DNA from 2 places in the Methylophaga sp. SB9B genome. Region 1 is predicted to be linked to the other one. Evidence: riboswitches for the same ligand, from Rfam matches in the RefSeq annotation. Region 1 holds a riboswitch; the other holds the start of a gene.

What was found. Region 1 has a riboswitch for cyclic di-GMP ahead of E8Q33_RS11755 (VPLPA-CTERM sorting domain-containing protein). Riboswitches for the same ligand answer to the same signal wherever they lie in the genome.
Region 2: another riboswitch for cyclic di-GMP. It lies ahead of E8Q33_RS00040 (hypothetical protein); the one in region 1 lies ahead of E8Q33_RS11755 (VPLPA-CTERM sorting domain-containing protein).

What each region holds. Positions count from the first base shown of each region.
Region 1 is NZ_SSXS01000011.1:26,524-37,713, forward strand. It holds gene amt (ammonium transporter) at 1-1,507, shown strand, start outside; cyclic di-GMP riboswitch class I at 1,758-1,835, shown strand; gene E8Q33_RS11755 (VPLPA-CTERM sorting domain-containing protein) at 1,849-2,433, shown strand; gene E8Q33_RS11760 (hypothetical protein) at 2,720-3,439, opposite strand; gene E8Q33_RS11765 (DUF2971 domain-containing protein) at 3,560-4,222, opposite strand; gene E8Q33_RS11770 (hypothetical protein) at 4,267-5,073, opposite strand; gene E8Q33_RS11775 (cold shock and DUF1294 domain-containing protein) at 5,172-5,804, opposite strand; gene E8Q33_RS11780 (hypothetical protein) at 5,887-6,288, opposite strand; gene E8Q33_RS11785 (ATPase) at 6,404-6,862, opposite strand; gene E8Q33_RS11790 (hypothetical protein) at 6,896-7,141, opposite strand; gene E8Q33_RS11795 (DUF748 domain-containing protein) at 7,251-10,199, opposite strand; gene E8Q33_RS11800 (hypothetical protein) at 10,329-10,979, opposite strand; gene E8Q33_RS11805 (MOSC domain-containing protein) at 11,121-11,190, opposite strand, start outside.
Region 2 is NZ_SSXS01000001.1:685-11,874, reverse strand. It holds gene E8Q33_RS00050 (undecaprenyl-phosphate glucose phosphotransferase) at 1-1,377, shown strand, start outside; cyclic di-GMP riboswitch class I at 1,569-1,652, shown strand; gene E8Q33_RS00045 (hypothetical protein) at 1,680-2,204, shown strand; cyclic di-GMP riboswitch class I at 2,370-2,454, shown strand; gene E8Q33_RS00040 (hypothetical protein) at 2,488-3,012, shown strand; cyclic di-GMP riboswitch class I at 3,276-3,363, shown strand; gene E8Q33_RS00035 (hypothetical protein) at 3,393-3,899, shown strand; gene E8Q33_RS00030 (polysaccharide biosynthesis/export family protein) at 4,021-4,572, shown strand; gene E8Q33_RS00025 (autotransporter domain-containing protein) at 4,609-5,796, shown strand; gene E8Q33_RS00020 (sugar transporter) at 5,812-7,569, shown strand; gene E8Q33_RS00015 (CpsD/CapB family tyrosine-protein kinase) at 7,607-8,446, shown strand; gene E8Q33_RS00010 (ExeA family protein) at 8,450-9,340, shown strand; gene E8Q33_RS00005 (hypothetical protein) at 9,742-11,190, shown strand, end outside.

The DNA of each region.
Region 1 (11,190 bases):
CATCACGGCTTTGTGTAAGGAATATTCAGATAAATCACCTAACACCAGCCAAAAGCGCCTATTTCTGCTGAAAAATAAGCAAGGTGATGAATTTGAAGTACAACTGAACTGTGCGCCCTTGCTCGATACTAACCGCCAGAATATAGGCTGGGTTGTTGCACTACAGGACATTACCCAAAACAGCCGTTTGGAGAAGATGCTCACCTTCCAAGCGGTGCATGACACCCTAACTGGCCTAATCAATCGACGTGAATTTGAAAAGCGTTTGGAATCACTGATCTATGAGGCACATCATGATAAAGCGGAGCACCTGCTCTGCTATCTGGATTTAGACCAGTTCAAATTAGTGAATGATACCTGTGGACATAGAGCCGGTGATGTTCTGTTAAAGCAACTATCAAGTCTTCTGAAACCCGTACTTCGCCAAAGCGATACCTTGGCTCGGCTGGGTGGGGATGAATTCGGAGTTCTGCTGACTCATTGTCCTATTGAAAAAGGTTTGGACATTGCCGAGACACTGCGAAAAACCGTCACTGCTTTTCGTTTTTCCTGGGATGGTCAGGTGTTTTCTGTCGGTGTCAGCATCGGCTTGGTCAGTATTACAGAAGCCAGTGGCAGTCTCGATGAAGTGTTGAGCCATGCTGATGCTGCTTGCTACGCGGCTAAGGATCGCGGGCGTAACCGGGTGCACCTGTTTCAACCGGATGACATTCAGGCCCAGGAACGCCAGGGTCAAATTCAGTGGGCCAGTCGGTTACAGGAAGCACTCGATAAAGACCTTTTCCGGCTCTATTTTCAGACTATTGTCCCGCTTGAAAACAGCGATAACACCTTGCCGCATTATGAAATTCTGACTCGCATGATCGGTCCACAGGGAGAAATCATTCCACCAGGTGCCTTTATTCCGGCGGCCGAACGTTTTGGGTTAATGCCCAAGATCGACCAGTGGGTCATTCGTAACACACTGGCTTGGATGGGCGATCAACTTCGCCAGAACCAGCAGCCCGTGTTTTGCTCGATTAACTTATCTGGTGCCTCAATTGGTCGCGAAGACTGCCTGCAATTAATTCAGGAACAACTGGAGAAACGCAAAGTACCGGCAAATAATATTTGCTTTGAAATCACCGAAACCGCCGCCATCGCTGATCCAGCCAATGCTGCTAGATTCATTACGGAGCTGAAAAGCTTAGGTTGCCAGTTTGCTTTGGACGATTTTGGCAGTGGCCTGTCGTCATTCGGCTATCTCAAACAATTACCAGTCGATTACTTAAAAATTGACGGTATTTTCATTCAGGAGCTAGCCAACAACCGGATTGACCAAGCCATGGTGGCATCGATTAACAACATCGGCCATATCATGGGATTAAAGACCATTGCCGAATTTGTTGAAGACGCTGCAACACTGAATATCCTGCGGCAGATTGAAGTGGATTATGTTCAAGGGTTTTATCTGTCACGACCAGAACCCTTGGAATCACTCATGAGTGTCCGGGTAATGCCGCGCTAAATGGAGGATATTTAGGACTAAAGGTTGGGGCATACCCCAAATGCTCAAAGTTAATTGACTGAAAATATTGGCAGGGGATCGTTCACTGGCTGACCCCTTGAACTCTTCAATTAATAAAAATTAAATATACTCAGTTCTGATCAAACGACTTTAGTGCCAATAATTAGACCTGAATATTGAAAAATAATAACAAAATACAATACAACTCAAACAGTTCGTGGAGCTATAATTATGTGAGATTAAAGTTCTTATTTTTGACTGCCAAACTTAGTGTGAGCCAAGGACGGAAAGCCTACAGCTGTTAAACCAACAGGGCTGGGTTGCAAAACATGGAGTGATTTATGAAAACCTTTATTAAAGCAACAATGTTTGCAGTTTGTTTACTTGTATCAACAGCATCTAATTCTGCATCAATTGATATCATTGATAATGGTGATTATACGACCGACAGTATTTCTGGATTGGATTGGTTAGATCTGACGATTACGAGGGGTATGAGTTACAATCAAGTGATTGCAGACATTAACTTTGAAGGTACTTTGTCAGGCTGGCGTTATGCTACCGTCACGGAGTTAACTGCATTAATCACCAACTCACAATGGCGGACGGATAGTAACTCCCAACTTTGGTCATACTTAGGAGGAACATTGGCGATAGGCTATGCTGACTTCATCAACGGAATTTATGGATCAGTTATTAACTCAAGTGTACCAAATGCACAATTGTATATAATTCGAAGCAATGGAAATCGTTATTTCCGACCGTTAAACAGCTATCTTGATCCGGATTTTGCTAATGAAGGTTTAGGCTCATTTTTGGTCAGAGAAACACAATTATCAGCGGTACCAATTCCAGCAACAGCTTGGCTACTAACATCTGCTTTGCTAGGTTTTTTTGGTTTACGTGGTAGAGCTAAACAACGTTAAAACAAACACTTGACCCGTCCTAATATAAGTTGACGGTTTAATTAAGCCAGTTGCCACTCGCAACTGGCTTTTTTATTCACCTCATCCGGTGTTCTCATCCAAAAATTCAGGTACGTTCTGGAATATTTAGGAATATTTAGGGTCAGTGTAAAAAAAGAATCTTTTTTGGTTTTCACACTGACCCTAAATATCGGACCCTAAATATCGCTTCTTGGAAGCTTTTCAAGTTGACCGACACCTTAATAGTGAGTTGCCAGCCGCGAAGTTGTTGTTAGCTATTTTGCTTTCACGCAAACCATAATGCTGCCGACGTTACAACATAACCAATTACAAAAAATCCAGTTAGATGATTTTTTGACCAATATATGTCTAAGACCTTAGCTAAGTATACAACCGAGCCAACAACTCCTAGAGAGACTCCAGCTATAAATCCCAAATAAACCGAGCTGATCACCCAATAGCCCAAGAGAATAAATACATAAAATGCGAATAGAATCCCTGCTTGGTATATTGAGTTCTCTGTGAGGGGAAAATCAAACCCGAACAATAATGCATTAAATGTGCTTATTTGATTATAAAACAATGATGTCATATTTGTTTTCGCTAAAAAATCAAGAACCGGCATTAGTAAGATGAATGAAAAAAATTTCAGAGCGTTCACGAGAAAATTGAGTGCGTAGCTCTGAAATTTAGTAAACCACTTTATAGAAAACCACATTATTGCAGCCCATAAAGTTACCAACGAGCCATAAAATTGCCATGCTCCATCACCAAACAATCCCTTTCCTACAAAAAAGAAAGTCAGATAAATTAAGGCCATCCAACCAAAAAATGAACCGATTTTGTCTAGGGTGTTTTTCAAACCTAGCTCTTTAATTTTAGAAACTACACCAGAAAACCCCTGATCAAAGACTTTCATTGATTCATGAGCGGAATCATTAAGGAATACCGCATACCTAGATATCCCCAGCCCAAATAGAAGATTAAGAATCTTCAAAAAAAACATATATATTCATCCTGATAGCGGCATAACGACGTAACCAAATAGGGCCAGAGAATTTTCTCCGGCCCTTTTGTTTGAAATGCTTGATCAAACTAAATCAAGTTGGTTGACGCCTTAAATTTGTTAGGGACGATGGACATAGACTCGCGCTGCTTTATTTTGAACAACCTCATACTTGGTAAAAGCTATTCTCGACCTCATAACTTTGACTTCATTTTTATAAACGTGGAGATGCTGAGCAACGTTATATATTTTCAGGTCAGATCTAGGGCCCAAAATCACCTCTTTGAGCTCCATATTGCCTTCAAAATCACTAAAGCATAAACCAGTTGAGTCTTTTGTTTCTAGAGGAACAATAACTCTGACTTCATTTTCGTAATTCCATCCGATGTACTTCGCACATAGTAAATTTTCGGTGAATTCTTTAGTAAGACCTCCAAATTCTTGATTCATCTCTGCAACTGCGGTCATTCTCTCAGGGTAGTATGTAACTTCTTTAATAAGTGAGCCATGAATCTCGAATCCCAAACAGATCCCTTTATGCTTATCTCCGTAGTGTGCCCATAATAAAGGATTATTCCAACTTCTAGAGAAGCTGATAATACCGAATTCTTTAGCCACAGCATCCCTTCCCGCCTTGAAAGCCTCTCGGAATTCTTTATCTGAGAGGTCAACTCCAAGAAATTCGAATGGATCATTAAGCTCATTTAGCAAAGAAATCTTTATGCGTTTATTGATAATATTTGAGAGCCCATGCTGCTCTGAGGTGTAGTAGTAAACTCGCATATCCTTCGCCTAATTTTAATCAACTGAATGTCTTTTGGTGACCTCTAGAAGGGTATATCTTTATCGTAATAATCATCGCTAATTACTTGCTTCTTGACCTCTAATAGATTTTTATTTTCTTGTAGCCATTTAATGGCTGCATTTGTAACAGAATATGCCTTATATTCTTCGTTGTTATAATCCGTATCTATCAATAGCTTTTCATTTAAATAGCCTTTCTCAACCAAACCTGATACACCTAAAGCTAGAGCGATTTCTGTAAAGTTCATTTCCTTGAGCTTTTGCTCAAGCTGCCAGTGGCCAATGCTGCCACTAGTTGTTGGCCAAAATGCAAAAGCCAAAGAAAGAATCGCAACTTCATAGTCTTCAAAATCTGTTGCTTTTTCACTTCCGGGTTTAAGCATTCTAATATTGCTAATTCTTTTTGATGAATCCAGCTCGTTCCTTATCCATTTCACGATGCTTGATTCAAGTTCTTCGTAACCACTTCGTGAATCAGTGCGATAAAAAATAATTGGTCTATGTTGGATATCGAAAGGCAGTTTTTCTCTTTTTGATTTATCACAAAGTATTACTGTTGGACGGTCTAGCGCTAAAGCATATCCGAGCTCTAACCATACATTTGGATTATCTTCACTTACCTCTGCAATACAAATAGAGGCAGATTCAATAGCTGTTTCAATTTTGTCGATAACAGGATTTAGACCAAGAATTTCATCTGCGCGTTGAGGTTCAACTTCAGCCTTTAACAGAGCAGGCTTGATTGTTTCCCTATAGCGGCGATCATAAGTACCACCATCAAATGACTGGATCACAAAGCAAGTAGGTTTTGGTCGTTTATCTTCAGTCATTCATGGCACCTTTCTAATTTAAAATTGAGTTGATTAAACCAAGATTACAGGCGGTTGAAGGGCAATTGCTCAAGAGTAAAACCAACTTGATTTCCTTATTAGCCATTAAATAATGTAAGAACCACATTATTCATGAAGTTTGCCCCTTTCTCCGTATGAAGCCAAACCAACCCAGCTAAATTCAACAATACCGTTACCCAATAAACATTAATAAACGCTTTCTTAATTGATTTATGGCGTAATTTCTTCTGGGCAACATAGGCACCTGGCCAACCTCCCATTAGAGAAAGTAAGTGCAAAGTGCTTTCTTGGATTCTCCATTGGCCATTTTGAGCCGCGGATTTATCCATCGCGTAGGCGATAAACGCAATTAGGCTCATGATTAGATACAGACCGACAATAACTAGAGATAACTTCCCACTGAAGACGGATACTAATAGTCCAATGAAAAAGATAATGGTAAAGACACCACCGAAGCCTCTTTGGCTTTTTACTTTGTCTCGTTTTTTTGACTTGTGGACGTCACGAGCAAATTGGATGTTTTCAGCTTTATAACGATTGTCATTATCGCGAACGATTTCGTAGATAATGACTTCGCCATTTACTGGTCTACGGGATGGTGGGTTAAAGGCTTTAATATGGACAAAAGCACGCTCTCCACCACCATTTGGCTCGACAAAACCAAAGCCTCGATCATCATTCCAATTTGAAATTTTCCCTTGTAGCTTCATGCCTTCCCTTGATTTCTTAGCTGCCAACGTGCACTAGCAATAACCATATTCGTTTGCGAATATTGTTGACCCGTACTTTCCATCAGTATTTTTGGTTATCTCCTACATGAGGAAAGCGTATTTTTATCTCATTTAACTTATCGTAGATAGAAACAACCAATGCTTCGGTTTCCTTGCCTCCCCAACTTTCCAGGTCGGTGCCTTTAAGAGATGGGTAATTGGAGATTTTTGATTTCTTGAGGTTGTTGAAATTGAAGCCTTCTCTGGACAAGCGTTTATATTCAATAATACTTAACTTTTCTACCACATCACCTATTGCCACGCCGTCGTTTGCGATCATATCGAGATATTGCAGATTATCTTTAAGCTCGCCAATGAGTGCCCGAGAATCTCCTTTAGATTTTTTCCACCACGAAGTAATTGACTGCATTGCAGAACCACCGGCAGAGAGTGTTTTGAGCGCTGTTGGTATGGTTATATCCATGATTATTCACTCATCTAACAACAAGTTAATGGGCAACGACTATTTATAACCGATCAAAACAGACTTCGAATATCAAAGAGCAAATATGTGATTGATTCTTTGAAATTTTTCAATCTTAAATATCTTCCAATCGATTAGCTGACTGTGACATCACCATGATTTCATGCTCTTCAAAAGATCTGAGTTCTTCCATCAAGTCTTTTGCTGAATCTATATCCGCACGATCATGCAGGTAACGATAAAGGTCAATGATCTGCTGATGTTGATGAATGATTACTTGCATAATGTCGGTGGTCGAGAGTTCAGCAAATGGTGCATCACAATGATGATGTTGCACGATAGGGTTTTTATCAAAGTACTCATAGCACCAGGTATTTAATGCATGTTCATTACCTGTGACTTCGAATTGGTGCACAGCATGTCCGAGCTTTTCTTCATGCTCTGACAAATAGTTAAGCAGCATTTGTGCTCGCGTATTTTCAGTTTTATCGGCACCACGTTTCAAACATTCCGCGAGGTGTTGATGGAACTCGCTTGTCCAGTGAAGGACATCTCTTAACGTTTCAACTTTCATAATAAATTCCAGTATTTTTGTTTGCTGCTGTTATTAGGAATAGTTTGAATGACCAAAAGAACAGCCTCTATTCCTCGCCGATATCTTCGTTCCAGATTTCAGGATTTTGAGCAATGAAATCGCCAAGCATTTGAATACTTTCCTGCGAATTAAGATCGATAGCTTCCACGCCATTTTATTGAAAACCGCAGCACCAATAGGAATACCACTTTCAGCTAATCCTTGATGGGCTTCGTTGTTCGCCACTTCCAGCATTGCCTTATAGTCTATGGTTGTCATGCCAGTGATCCTTTCTCAGGGTGTGTCATTGGGGACACGATCAAAGGAGCCAGATAATATCTCCGGCCTTTTCATTATGACGTTCTAACTACCTATTCAAAACACTTATTTAGATCGTTTCCAGATCAAACTTCATGTTCAGCCAGCCATCATCCAATTTAGTAGAAACACTGTCTGTGGTTTGCAGTTGGTCATCGTTTAATTCACCGTTTTGTTTAATGAAGTCGATAACGGCTTGCTGTCTTTGCTGAGCTAATTGTTGCAACTGAGCATCGCTAACGGTTTCGGCTTCAATCAAGCGTTTTTTGAGGCTGTCGTTATAGGCCAGAACATCCAGTTCAGCTTGTGATTGCTCATTCGCATCTTCGGTTGTTGAAAATTCCTGCTGCAGGGTTTGCAAGTCGGGGCTTAGGCCTGCTTGAAGATATAAAGCTTCCAACACTTGCTGACGTTTTTCATTAAGTTGTTGTGTGGATTCTGTTTCATTCAGACGTGTATCAATTCGTGATTCCACAGCAGTTACTTGCAATCTCTGCCGATCAGCAGCCTCATCAAACGGTGCAGGGATCTGCAATGCCAGTTGTGGTCGTTGTACTAATGCTTCGACTAACTTATGCAGCTTTTCCTGCTCGGGAGGTGCCAGATCAGCTCGTCCGGCACGAAAGCGAATCTCATCAATTGATTCATCATTACCAATGCCAATCAGGCTGCCCAGAAAACGGAAAGGTGCCGACACGATATTGCGTAGTGCATTACCGATAGCCCCTCGAATCACCGGGCCCATCGCGAATTGTGGGTCGTTGACATTACCACTCACGGGTATGTTGAGTTCGATTACACCTTTGCTGTTTTTAAGTAATCCCACTGCCAGATCCAACGGTAAATCCATAGCACCTGGCGTTTCGACCCGTTCGCCTAATTTGATATCACGGATCACGATGTTGTTAGAGGCTGTTAACTCACTGTCGACAACCTCATAGGTCAGATCAATATCGCCCTTTCCTTCGGCGATCTGCCGTCCGGCAAACTTGACGGTGTAAGGACTCATTGCAGGCAAATCCAGATTACTGAATGCTAGTTTGATAGAGGTCTGAGCCATAACATCCAATGGATTCATCACACCATCAATTTCCACCATGCCATAGTCGTCAACCTGTCCTTCTAGCGCGATATCGACTGGTTGTTTTGAGCTGGTTGAAAAACCACTGATTTCGCCATTCAGGTTCTGCATAAGTGCATCAAATACAATCGGCAGATTCTGATCAGTAAACCGTGAACTGGCATTGTTAATTTTCACTCGGCCAAGCGATACGTCATAGCTGCTCGAGGTTTCTGAATTGGCGTTATCCGTTGGGCTGGCCTCAGATTCCGGCTGTTCTTTTATCAGCAATGCCAGATTGGTTTCGCCGTTTTCGTTAATTAATACCCGGCTATAAAGCGCGTCGATAATGACTTCAGATATCGCCACGCGTTGCTTGCTGAGTGAGAAATCTATGCTGTTTACAGACAGGTTATCGAGGCCTAACAACTTTTCATCAAGCTGCTGGTTATCCAGCTGCATATCTGAAAGCGTCAGGTTGCCCTGGATCGCAAAAGGCTCTTGTGGATTGGATGTGATGCTGGCGGCAGAGTCGATTTTGCCACTGACCATTTCGATATGGGCAAACTTATTTAAGTAAGGCTGCACAGGTATTAATGACAACTGATCGATGCCTGTTTCGGCTTGAACGGCCAAGCTGGGGAATAACTGCAGATCCCCTTCCGCCGTGATTTCACCGCCAGAATCCAGACTGATCAGCGTGGTAAATGGCATCTGCTGATCTTCTGTCAGACTGAAGTTTTGCAGAGTAGCAGTGAGCATCAAAGCCAGATTGGCAGCTGAGGCAGGCATTTGATCTTCCACTGCTAGACGAGTGTTATTTATTTCGATATTGGCAATATTCAGTTGTAGCGGTGCCAATTCACTCTCTGTTGGCTCGTCATCAGTATTGCCTTCCAGCAATGGCTCAAACAGCTGCAGCCAATTGAATTCGCCCTCGCTATTTTGTGTAGCAGCAATTTTGAAGTCATTAAGCGCCACATCATCAATCGTTAGCTGGTTATCGGGAAACACAAATTGGCCGTTGCTGACTGTTAGCGAGCCGCCTTGTAATAAAGCAGCGGCTTCGCCCGGTTGATGCAAACTGAATCCGGACAGGCCCAGATTGATCTCACTCAGTTCAACGTTTGCGGTATCGGCCAAATCAATATCATAGGCCAGCTGTAAATCCAGCCTGCCTTGTTGCAGTTCGAATGGCAGCTGAGCCTGCAGATATCGATACGGTGTCTGCAAGCTGAAATTTTCGAGGTTAACCTCGCCAGTAAACTGCAGCGGTGATAACACCATTTTGCCGTTTAAAGTCAGCTTTGCATCATTTTCCAATGCAAAAACCAGATCCTTATTCGCCGTTTCACCGGCCGCTGTTGAAAAATGATCCAAATGAATATTAATCGGGCTCAGCAGCGTTTCAAAACGAGACGCTGGCACATCATCACGATAAGCAATTTCACCATTGGTGTAGTTGAACTCGCCGATTTCCAGCGTGAATAACGGATCAGATTGTTCGTTGTCTTCTAAGGGAGCAGCATCTCCGGCAACATCCGTTCTGGCAGTCGCATTCCACCGTTCTGCTAATCGGGTCAGTGTGTTTTCGCTAGAGGAATAACGTTGGAAATAAAGCTTCGGTGCATCAATGGTGATTTCTTCAATTCGCAGTTTAAGTTGAAACAACTGCAGAGGCTGCAGATTGAAATAAAACTTGTCCCACGCGGCTAGCGGCTCATTCTGTTCATTTGCCAGATGCAACTTATCGACGGTTGCTTCAAAGGTATACGGATTAAAGTGTATTTTTTCGACGCTGGCCTCAACACCCAGTCTCTCATGCAGTGTTTTGACCAATTGACGTTCGGCCAGCCAAGGCAGCAGAAAGAAGCCTATCAAGGTATATAACAGCAAAATACTGACAACCCAGATCAGCAGACTTCGAAATTTCAGAAAGGTGTTTTTGGCAGATTCCATTGCTGACAGCTCATCTCAGAGGTAGAGATGAATCAGTTTACCGAAATAAACCGCTTGGGCGTAATTGAAGGCCTAATTAATAGCCCATTTATTTCGGCCAACGATTTTGAGTCGTTTTTTTTTCACAATCTACCAGCCAAATGTACTTTCCCAATCTTCGGCCTTCACAAAACCGAGTAAGCGGGGCTTGCTGCCTGATGAGCGATTGATAGCAAACAGCGTCGTTGCATAAGTTGGGGTGTCACGACTAGCGCCCAGATTCTTTTGAAATTTGCTTATGCAATCGCCATACACCACAAAAACCAGATTCCTCTCAGTGCGTTTATTTTCCATCGCGGCGTTCAACAACTGATTATCGGCATCGCATTGAGCCAGGCTTTCATCGGCAACGCCTTCATAGCTAAATAAGACTCGCGAGGTTTCTTCACTGCGTTGCTGCGGACTGTAATAGATATCGGCTTTATGCAGACCTAAAATCTGCAGGTCTTCTGCCAGGGCGTACCCCATTCCCAGCGATCGTTTGGTGATGCCATTTTCGTTTTCTGTGTTCCAGCATTGAACATCCTTGCCTTCACAGCTCTCAAGGTGATGAATGACCGCAATCACTTCGCCGTTTTCCCAACTGGATTTGAGTGAAGCCACTTCCGTTTGGTTATTGTCAGACAAATCGAGCAGAACTGGCTGTTGCAGCAGCAAAAACATCAAACTGAAAAAAGAGAAAGGTAACAAGCTGAACAACAAGACTCTTTTATAGATCAATGCTTTAGAGCGTGACGCCATACGGATTCCTTACGAGGTATTTATAGCAATTGCGAGCAATGATTTGTGCCACTCACAGCTTGATTAAACCGTGACCGGACAATTTTTTTGCGGATGAAGCAGTTTACTTGATGCAGAAATGGGATCAAGCCTAACTTGCTTTTAACAGTCACTATTTTGCAGAAAAACCTCATCGCCCAGACGGATCACCGCACTTTGTTTAATTGCCCCG
Region 2 (11,190 bases), on a different contig from region 1:
GATTCTAAAATAAACGCTATTTCAAGACTGATAGATAGCGCAATTATTTTAGTGACATTTTTGGCGTTAATGGATTTATTTGCCATTGAATGGCAGCCCAAACATGTCTGGTCATTGTTATTTGCCATAATCTTGTTCCACTTCTTCGCTGAGTCACAGGATGCATACCGTTCATGGCGAGGAACATATCTACGTGACGAAATAACCGCAGTATTGTTTTCATGGGGAACCAGTATTGCAGTACTGGTCGCTATTGAACTAATTGTTATCAATGAACAGACTTATGCTGCACCTTTTCTAATTATTTGGTTTATTGCCACTCCAATTGAATTGATTTCCTGGCATGCCATTGTTCGAATGGTATTAGGAATAATGCGCTCCAAGGGGCTGAATACCCGTCGCGTAGCGATCGTAGGCGCAACTGAGTTAGGATATAGATTAGAGAAATCCTTTGATGATATGGAGTGGACTGGCTATCGTTTCAGTGGGTTTTATGACGATCGTAAACCTGCTCCTAATCGGCGTTTGGATGAAGGAAAAGCAATCGTTGTCGGTAGTATTGAAGAGCTCATAACTGACTGTAGAGCCGGTAAAATTGATGTCGTCTTTATTACTTTATCGCTCGCTGCAGAAGCACGCATTCGTTTAATTACTGAAAAATTAGCTGACACAACCGCTTCAGTTTATTTAGTCCCTGATCTTTTCACTTTTAATTTGCTTAACTCAAGATGGGTAGATTATCAGGGCATTACAGCTATCAGTATTTATGAAACACCATTTGCGGGTATTGATAGTGCGATTAAGCGTATAGAAGATATTGTATTGAGCTTTTTGATACTTTGTATGATTGCTATTCCAATGTTATTCATTGCTATTGGAATAAAGGCAACTTCGAAAGGCCCCGTATTTTTTAAACAAACTCGTTACGGTATGGATGGCGAAAAAATTAAGGTTTGGAAGTTTCGCACCATGACGGTCGCTGAAGATGGTGACAAGGTCATTCAAGCTAAAAAGGACGATCAACGGATAACGCACTTCGGCGGTATTTTGCGTAAAACATCGCTTGATGAATTACCGCAGTTTTTTAATTCGCTAGGTGGTTCAATGTCAATTGTAGGACCAAGACCTCACGCAGTGGCACATAATGAAGAATATAGGGCAAAAATTCAGGGTTACATGCTTCGGCATAAAGTTAAACCAGGAATCACTGGATTAGCACAGATAAACGGCTTTCGTGGCGAGACAGATACGCTAGATAAAATGGAAGGCAGGGTTAAGTACGACCTTCAATATATCCAGACATGGACTTTACTTCTCGATCTAAAAATTATTTTATTAACGATCACTAGAGGTTTTGTTGGAAAGAATGTATATTAATACCAGAGCTCAAATTTTCGATATGACATCGCTGTCTACTTCGATGAGATATTGAGACTCGTTCTCATGGATTAAAACTCAACGTAATTTCTTTTCCTGAACTTGGTTATCTAACGCAAGATAATTCAATTGCTGGAATGATGAACTAGAGAAGTTTCTGAGAGTCATTTCCTCGGGGCCAATGTTGTTCCCGATAATCTAGCCAAACTTGCCGCGAGGTAAGGTCGGAAAGCCACGGATCTTTAAGGAAACTTTAAGATGGCCGGGTTGCATTGTGAAATTTTTTCATAAAGGAAATTACCATGAAAAAAACGATGCTATTTTTTGCAGCCTTGTTACTATCTTTTAACGCTAGTGCAGCATCTTTGACCTTAGTCGGTGATGCTGGAAATAAAGGTACAGTTGGTATTAGTTCGGGAGAAGTTGTAACAGCGTCAACATCACCATTAGCTAGTGGTGCCTTCGTTAGTGATGCGTATACAGTTACAAGTGATATAGCTGCTATTGCCACTCTATCTTTAACGTTTAATCCATTAGCCCCAACTACTGCTGTTTCAATTTTTGATGGAATGGACATTGTGGGTTTAAGCATTACCAAAATTGGTTCATTAGGTATTCTTGAGTACACATGGTTATTAGAAGCAGCAACTGAATATGTAATCAACGTATTCATTGGTAAAGCACTTTCTGGTAGTAACTACGATTTACGTTTAACCGCTGCAGGTATCAGTGAAGTTCCATTGCCTGCTGCATTGTGGTTGTTTGCACCAGCATTGTTGGGTTTTTTAAGCTTTCGCCGTAAAGCTAATAAACTTTCATTAGCATAAATTTGCAAGTTAACAATTGTTAGTTTGATAAGGAAAGGAAGCTTCCGCTTCCTTTCCAACGTAAGAATAATGAAATATTTTTACGCTATATTAAAATTCCATTAGATGAACTATCTCAATCTAATAATCAGTTTCCAGAGAAATCTGGAAAAGTTGTTGTTTCAATCAATGACTTGCCAAACTTATCGTGAGGTAAGGGCGGAAAGCCACGGATCTTTGGGTTATTTTTAAAGATGGCCGGGTTGCATTGTTTAAATTTTTTCATAATCATTAGGAAATTCTCATGAAAAAAACGATGCTATTTTTTGCAGCCATGTTGTTCTCGTTCAACGTTAATGCAGCTTCATTATCATTAGTTGGTGCAGATTCCAATGCAGGTACAGTTGGAATCGCTTCAGGTTCAGTTGTTACTTCTGGTTGGAGTGCCGGTGGTATCGGTGGCACAACCATTAACGATGTATTTACTGTTTCTTCTGATGTTGCTACCACAGGAACGTTGTCTCTGACTTTTAATCCATTAATCCCTAACAGAACTTCGGTTTCAATTTTTGATGGTGTTACAACTACATTGTTAGATGTGATCAGAATTGGTTCACTGGGTGTTGTTGAATATTCTTGGATGTTGGAAGCTGCAACAAACTATGTAATCAGCGTAATGATTGGTCGTGGCGCTGCAGGAAGCAACTACGATTTACGTTTGGACAGTGGTATTAGTGAAGTACCTGTACCAGCAGCATTATGGTTATTTGCTCCAGCATTATTAGGCTTTTTTGGTTTACGTCGTAAAGCAATGAAAGCTGCTGCATAATTTAAGAGTTAACAATATTGTTAGTTTTAAAAAAGGGAACCTCGGTTCCCTTTTTTTTGAAAATGGCATAATTTAAAAAAATGTTGTTCGATAATTCACAAAGCATCAAATGACATTTAACCTTAATTTATATGATGCTTATCACAAAGTTTTCGGTAATTAGTACCATAGTACAATTACATTTCCAGTTTTTGATTGTTAAATTGCAACTGTACTTCTGAGAGATGTTTCTGGAAGACGCTAAGCGCGAGACAGTGTCGTCTCGTTATAAAAGCCAAACTTGTCGTGAGGCAAGGTCGGAAAGCTACAGATCTTCGATACTTTAATGTTGAAGATGGCTGGGTTGCATTGCTTAATTTTTCAATTTAAAGGAAATTATTATGAAAAAAGCGATGCTGTTCTTTGCTGCATTATTGTTCTCTGTAAATGCGAGTGCTGCTTCATTAACTTTGGTTGGTGACGCTGCAAATGCGGGTGTTGTTGGTATTGGTTCAGGTCCAGTTGTTACTGCTGCTTGGAGCTCATCAGTATCTGGTGGAGAATCAGTTAATGATTCTTATACAGTTACTACTGATGCTTTAACAGGTGGTTTACTGTCATTGACATTTAATCCATTAGCTGCGGGTACATCTGTATCAGTAACTAACGGTGGAAATGTGGTTTTCCCAACAATTACACCAATATTAAATCTTGGTGTAACTGAATACTTTTGGGTATTACAAGCGGCAACTGATTATGTGATTAACATTATGATCAGTACAGCTGCAGCAGGTAGTAACTATGACCTGCGTGTAGAAACACCAATTCCAGCTGCATTATGGTTATTTGCTCCAGCATTATTAGGCTTCTTCGGCTTACGCCGTAAAGCACAAGTAGCTGCTGCATAAAACCAGATAAGTTAACAATATTGTTAGTTTTAGGAAAAGGGAGCTTCGGCTCCCTTTTTTTTGACAAATTAAGCTGTTATCATCGAATCTGAAAGTAAATTATAGCCACGGAGAAGGATTCATGAAAAAGTTACTCAGTTCAGCTTTTTTTCTAACAATAATCTCAATAACATCAAATGTTTATGCTGATGAACCCTACACACTAAACCCAGGTGATCGCTTGTTTATCTCCGTTTGGAACGAGGAAGCATTACAAAAAGAAGTGATTATCTTACCGGACAGTACAATTTCATTTCCCCTTGCAGGCCAATTTAACACTCAAGGTAGAACAGTTATTGAGTTGGAAGACGAGCTAAAAGCAAAATTATCTGACTATATATCCGATCCAGTTGTAAACATTACCGTGAATGCAGTAGCCGGTAATACCGTTCATATTATTGGTAAAGTTCTACGCCCAGGTTCGTTTTCAATGAGCCAGCCATTAGACGCTATGCAAGCTTTAAGTTTGGCAGGCGGATTAAATACCTTTGCTGAAGAAAACAATATTATTATTTTGCGACGTAATGGTGATAAACAAGAAATTATTCCAGTTCATTATGCCCGTATCAAAAAAGGTCAATCATTAGACTCAAATGTCATGTTGAAAAGTGGTGATGTAATTATCATTCCTTAATATTGAGGAATATTGGCCCACTGAAATGGAGCAAACATGAATAACAGAGTACTGCTACCTATTGCTCTGGTTTTGGCCAGTCAATCCACATTGTTAACTGCAGCAGAATACGTAATTGGAGCAAAATTTTCTCCTACATTCACTTACGATGATAACGTTCAGCTTCGTGAAGATAAAGAAGGGAGTTTCTTTACTCGTATTCAACCAACTCTTGTATTATCAAGAGCTGAGGCTAACTCGAAAATTACTTTTAATACTGGATTAAGCGTTGAAAGATATACAGATTTGAAAGATCTGGACCGAGAAGATCCTTTTGCAAACTTTTCAGCCGGTTGGAATACTGAACGTAGTTCATATGGTTTATCTGCCAGTTATGCTGAAAGAGCGCAGCGTTCAATTGCAGAAGAAGATACTGGTGATTTTGCTTCCAATGCAACAGTTGAAAGTATTAATTTCGCACCAACATACAGTTATCAGCTGACCGAAAAAGATTCGATATACGCAAGTTATAATTACAGTGAAAGAAAGTATTCTGACACAGAAACAGATATTGATAATCCATTGGGTACGAGTTTTAACGACAATAAAACGCATACTGTTACCAGTGGCTGGCAGCGGACATGGACAGAGAGGCTAACCGCTGGTTTGGCACTAACATATGCGACTTATAAGTCTGAAGGTATTCAGCAATCGGAATACGATACCTATAACCTTGCAATAACTAGTAGTTATCTGCTCACAGAAAAGTGGTCTATATCAGGTCAATTAGGTTACAGAACTTTAGAAAACGAAATTACGCCGGTTCTTGGCCCTAAACTTTCAGATAAAAGTTCTGGATCCCTTTTTAATCTCTCCACCAAATATACAGGTGAAATAAATAGCCTATCTTTTTCACTATCACGTTCATTAGCGCCATCAGGTGAAGGTAATGTGAATGAGCAAGATAGAGTGAGTTTAACGTGGGACAGAAAAGTATCTGAAAAATTATCTTTCAATATCAATACAACTTATCAAGAGTCTCAAACAGTTGATAGATTCAATACAACAGATAGAGAATACTTTCAGTTTTCTCCTGGTATGTCATGGAAATTACAAGAGGACCTAAACCTGCGTTTTGGCTATCAATATAGAGAACAAAAAAGTTCTGATAGGGGAGATGCGGATGGTAACATGGTGTTCATTACGGTTGGGTATGATTGGGATGGATTGCGTTATTCCCGCTAAATTAAAGAGATAAAAATGGAAGAAGAAGTAAAAGGCATTCGGGATTATTTGGAGGTCTTCTGGCGTCGTAAATATTGGATTTTGATTCCAGCAATAGTTTTAATGACCGGTGTAGCTATTTTTACCTATAGTTTACCCGCGACATATAAATCAGAAGGCCTTATTCTGATTGAATCACAAGAAATTCCGCAAGATTTAATCCGAACAACCGTCACCAGTTATGCAGATCAGCGTATTGAAGTCATTAAGCAAAGATTGATGACAACGACTCGTGTTATGCAGATTGTTAACAAATACAATTTATACGCAGAAGAACGCCAAAAATCTCCAACAACTGGTCCAATTGTCTCTTTGTTTAGAGAGAATGTTAGTGTCAATATTGTTCAGGCGAACGTCACTGACCCGGTAAGTGGTCGAGCTAAACGCGCCAGTATTGCCTTTCGGGTTTCTTTTTTAGATAAAGATCCTCGCATTGCGCAGCAAGTTGCAAATGAACTGGTTACAGAATTTTTAAATGAAAACGTTAGAACTCGAACAGATAGAGCCGAAGACACCACGCAGTTTTTAAAACTGGAGGGTGACCGGATGCAGAAAGAAGTTCAGCAAACTGAAAGAGAAATTGCCGAATTTCGTGATCAATACAGCGATAGCCTGCCAGATCTGCTTCAGTACAACTTGTCAATGGTACAAAATACTCAGCAGGAAATTGCAGCAGTTGAAAATCAAATCATGGTTCTAGGTGATCAAATCACTACCATGTCATTGCAGCTATCAATGATTCCACAACAAAACGTGCCAGGTGCTGTGGCGGGGCCACAAGCAACTCCTGAACAAGTTGCCTTGGAACGTTTACGTGCAGAATTGCGGTCTATGCAGAGCCGTTATTCAGAAAATCACCCGGATTTACAGCGTGTTAAACGTGAAGTCGCTTCTCTAGAAGCTCAAGTTGGTTCAACACTGTCACCAAGACAGTCAGTTGAGGCCGAAATAACTGCGGTTCAGTCTAATCTCCAAAATCTCAAACAACGTTATGCCAGTGAGCATCCTGATGTAAAAGCTGAGGAAGCAAATCTTGCCAAGTTACAGCAACGTTTAAGAGATCTTCCTGCTGAAGATGTCAGCAGTGCAGTAGTAGAGACGAGTAACACTAATCCTGTTTATGTTGAAGTCAAAGCCAAAATTGATTCAATTCAGCGCGAAATTGGTCGTCTGAGAGATCGTGAGCAAAGATTGAGAGCTAAACTTGTTGATTATGAAAACCGCGTAGTGCAAACCAATCAGGTACAACGTGCCTATATGGACTTAACGCGTGATCATGAAAACAAGTTGAATCAATATCAGCAATTACGTGCCAAGCAGTTACAAGCAGAGCTCGCACAAACATTAGAATCTGAAAATAAAGGTGAAAGTTTTACTTTAATTGAACCACCACAGGTTCCAAGTTCAGCTGAAAAACCAAATCGTCCAAAACTTTTAGCAATGGGGTTTATGGCTTCTGTTGGCTCTGGAGTTGGCTTAGCATTTTTAATAGAAATGTTCTTTGGTGGTGTCCGTGGTTATAGCAATATTTCTCGTATTGTCGGTAAGCCTCCCTTAGTTGTAATACCCTTTATTAGAACTGAAAAAGAGAAAAGTAAGAGACGAGCTTTAATTTATCGTTGGCTAATTGTTTTAATTTTAATTGGTATTGCTGCCATTGCAGTGTTTCATTTTTTCGTAATGGATCTGGAAGTATTCTGGTTCAAGTTGCTGAACAAGCTTAGCTTGCTGTAACAGCACCCTAAATCAATAAATAGATTGGTAACTTATAATGGATAGAATTCAGAAAGCACTAGATAAAGCAAAAGAAAAACATGCCCAACAGCCTGTTATTAAACCCAAAAATAATATCGACACACGAAATGTAAAAAATCGTGTGGAAGACCCTCTGGAAGAAAATGTATTAGAGTCGATATCTTATTCGCAAACCAAAGTCATTGATGTTTCAAACAGTACACTTGAACGTAACCGGATAATTGCAGGGTTTTACAATAATCCTCAGTCCGCTGTTTTTCGGATGCTACGCACGCAAGTATTAAAAAAAATGCGTAGTAATCGTTGGCAAACCTTGGCGATTACCTCGCCAACAGCCGGAGAGGGCAAGTCAGTAGTTGCAGCTAATTTGGCTATCGCCATTGCAATGGAATTGAACCAAACTGTCTTATTGGTGGATATGGATCTTCGTAACCCAAGCATAAGTAAAAACTTTGGCTTAAAACCTTCTCTGGGCCTTCGTGAATATCTATCAGGTAACTATGAGTTGTCAGAAGTGTTAATGAACCCAGGCATTAAACGTTTAGTTATTTTGCCGGGACTTGGCAGAGCTGACGATTCTGCAGAACTTCTATCTAGTCCAAAAATGGCAAGTTTGGTTACTGATATTAAATCGCAATATGATTCACGTGTGATAATTTTTGATGTTCCCCCGTTATTACAAACTGATGATGTTTTGTTATCTGCTGGTTATTTTGACAGTACATTATTAGTTCTCGAAGATGGCAAAAATAACGAATCCAATATCACGAAATCTCTACAATTATTGGAAGGCTCTCATCTGCTTGGTACTGTAGTAAATAAAGCAGCCCATCATCCTGAACATCAAAATTATTAATTCATGTATACAGAACACTTTGGACTGACAAGTAAACCCTTTAATCTGGTTCCAGATCCCACTTTTCTCTATTTAAGCCCTAATCACAAAAAAGCATTAACTATGCTTGAGTATGGCTTAATGAGCCATGCTGGATTCACTGTAGTAACGGGGGAGATCGGGGCGGGTAAAACTACCCTGATAAGAGCACTTTTATCGAAAATTGAAGATGATTGTGTAATTGGGTTAATTAATAACACCCATGAGTCATTTGGTGAACTAATGACTTGGGTATTAGATTCCCTTGAAATTGACTCAACCGCCACTGACAATGCAGGACGTTATCGTGACTACATTAACTTTGTAGTCGAACAACATGCTCAAGGAAAAAGAGTAGTTCTGATTGTTGATGAAGCTCAAAACCTGTCTGTTCAAGCCCTGGAAGAGTTACGCTTATTATCCAATGTGAATATTGATTCAGATATCTTTTTGCAACTGGTTTTAACTGGTCAACCAGAACTCATTGATAAATTAAACCTGCCAGAACTAAAACAATTTGCTCAACGGATTGGAGTGGAATTTCATTTAAAAGCTCTCAGTTATCCTGAAACTCAGAACTATATTGAGTACAGACTCCAGATTGCAGGGTCTAGTAAAAAGATATTCACAAATGAAGCTTGCGCGGTAATCTATTGTTATAGCGAAGGAATTCCACGCCGAATCAATAACCTGTGTGACTTTGCATTGGTATACGCTTTCGCTGAAGATAAACAGGAAATCGATGTTCCACTGCTATTAGAAATGATCCGTGATAAAAAGGCTACGCGGATTGTTCAATCAAACTTTTCAGAAAACCCTGACGTTAAAAGAGTTCGAGGTTGGCTACTGGAGCAACATAATATTCAGCTTCAATAACGGGATTTTTTCCTTATAAATGCTAATCATTACGAAATGTGAATAATGTCACGTTAATCAAAGACCGTTAAATTTAATATTCATTCATCTCCAATCTTTCGCGGAGGTGATATTAAGCCAAATGAACGATATGACCTTTTAAAAATCCTCTGCCCCCCAGAGTTTTTTGGCCCGGTGGTAACACCGGGCATTTTATTTTAGCCGTCTAAAAATAATCACATCCTTTTATGTTAAGGTAACCTCTAGGACGTATAAGTAAGCATAATTTTGCTCACTAGTAGTCATAACAACAATTTCGTTCGGGGTCGTTTAAGAATGTGTGAATCGAATCACTATTCTTTTATATTATTAGTCATATCATTTGACCCGCATCATCTATTTATATAACGGGGGGGATGGTCATGAATCTATTTTCTAAACTGCTAGGTGCTTCTTTGCTGATTCTATTCAGCGCAACTTCTCAAGCTCAAAACTACTATGTTTGTGACACGGGTGATGACGCAAATGATGGTAAGTCTGAAGCTAAACCATTTAAAACTCATGCAAAAGCGATCGAAGCATTCAATAAGATGTTTGCTGGGGACAGTGTTCTTTTCTGCCGTGGTGGTGTTTTTTATGCGGATAAAGAAGTTAGATTATCTAATTCACGATGTGGTGCTGCAAAAGTATGCACAATCGGGGATTATGGTTCAGAAACTTTACCTAAACCTATTATTCAAGCTGTTGGTCAAACACCTTTCAACTTTCAAAATGGTGGTGATTCAAGGCCCGATGGTGGCTACGTAGTCAAAAATCTATCGATTATTAGTAATGAAAAATCCGGCGCTGGGATCATGCTTTATAACGAAGTAAATGACATGATTGTTGAAAATGTTCATATTGAAGGTTTCAACGTGGGTTTTTACGCAGCTGGTGCAAATAAAGCATCTTCAGGGAATCAGGCAAACAATCGCTTGATATTACGTGACTCACTTATTATCAACAATCATAAACAAGGTTGGTTAGGTGGTTGCAATGACTGCTTGATTGAAAATAATATCTTTGAAAATAATGGTCGTGTTGAGCGATTCGACCATAATATCTATATAGACAGCCCTAACAAATCTCAAAGTTTTGAAAATAGAGGCATTACAATACGTGGAAACACTTTAACCAAATCAGCAATGGTGAATGGCAAATGTGCTGGTAGCTCGTTAGTGGTTCACGGCATTATTAAAGATTTGGTTATTGATAACAATTTAATTAAAGAAGAAGTGGGTAAGGTAACGCCTTATTGTTGGGGAATTCAGGTTGATCCAGGCAATCAACTAGATGAATCATTCATTGGAGTGAAGATCACAAACAATAAGCTTGTAAACATGGGTAATACTGGTATTGCCTGCTCATCATGTGTAAATGTTGAAATTAAGAATAACTCGATTATTGATGAAGGCAATATTCTTAGAAATGGTATTTCGATTCCGAATAAAAAATCTGAAGATACAATCAAGAGTGAAAACATCGTTATCGAAAACAATACAATCATGTTGAGCCATGAGTGGGGGTATGGTATGAACCTCTCTGGTTCTAATCCATTTGTAGCTAGAAACAATACAATTAGCATCAACGAGTCCCACAGTAATTCACGTTGTTTTATGTTGGCTGATGCTAATTCAAATACCGATGTTTCAAACAATAGTTGCGGCAGTCACACGAAGGTTTCAATTATTGACCAAAATCAAACAGTAACTCCAGTAGAAGAAGATAATGAAACTACGCCAGTAGACGTTGTTGAAAATGAAGATGAAAGTTTAACTCCTGTTGAAGACGTAGAATTGGTAGAAGCGGAGCCAATTGATGAAGTTGTCAAT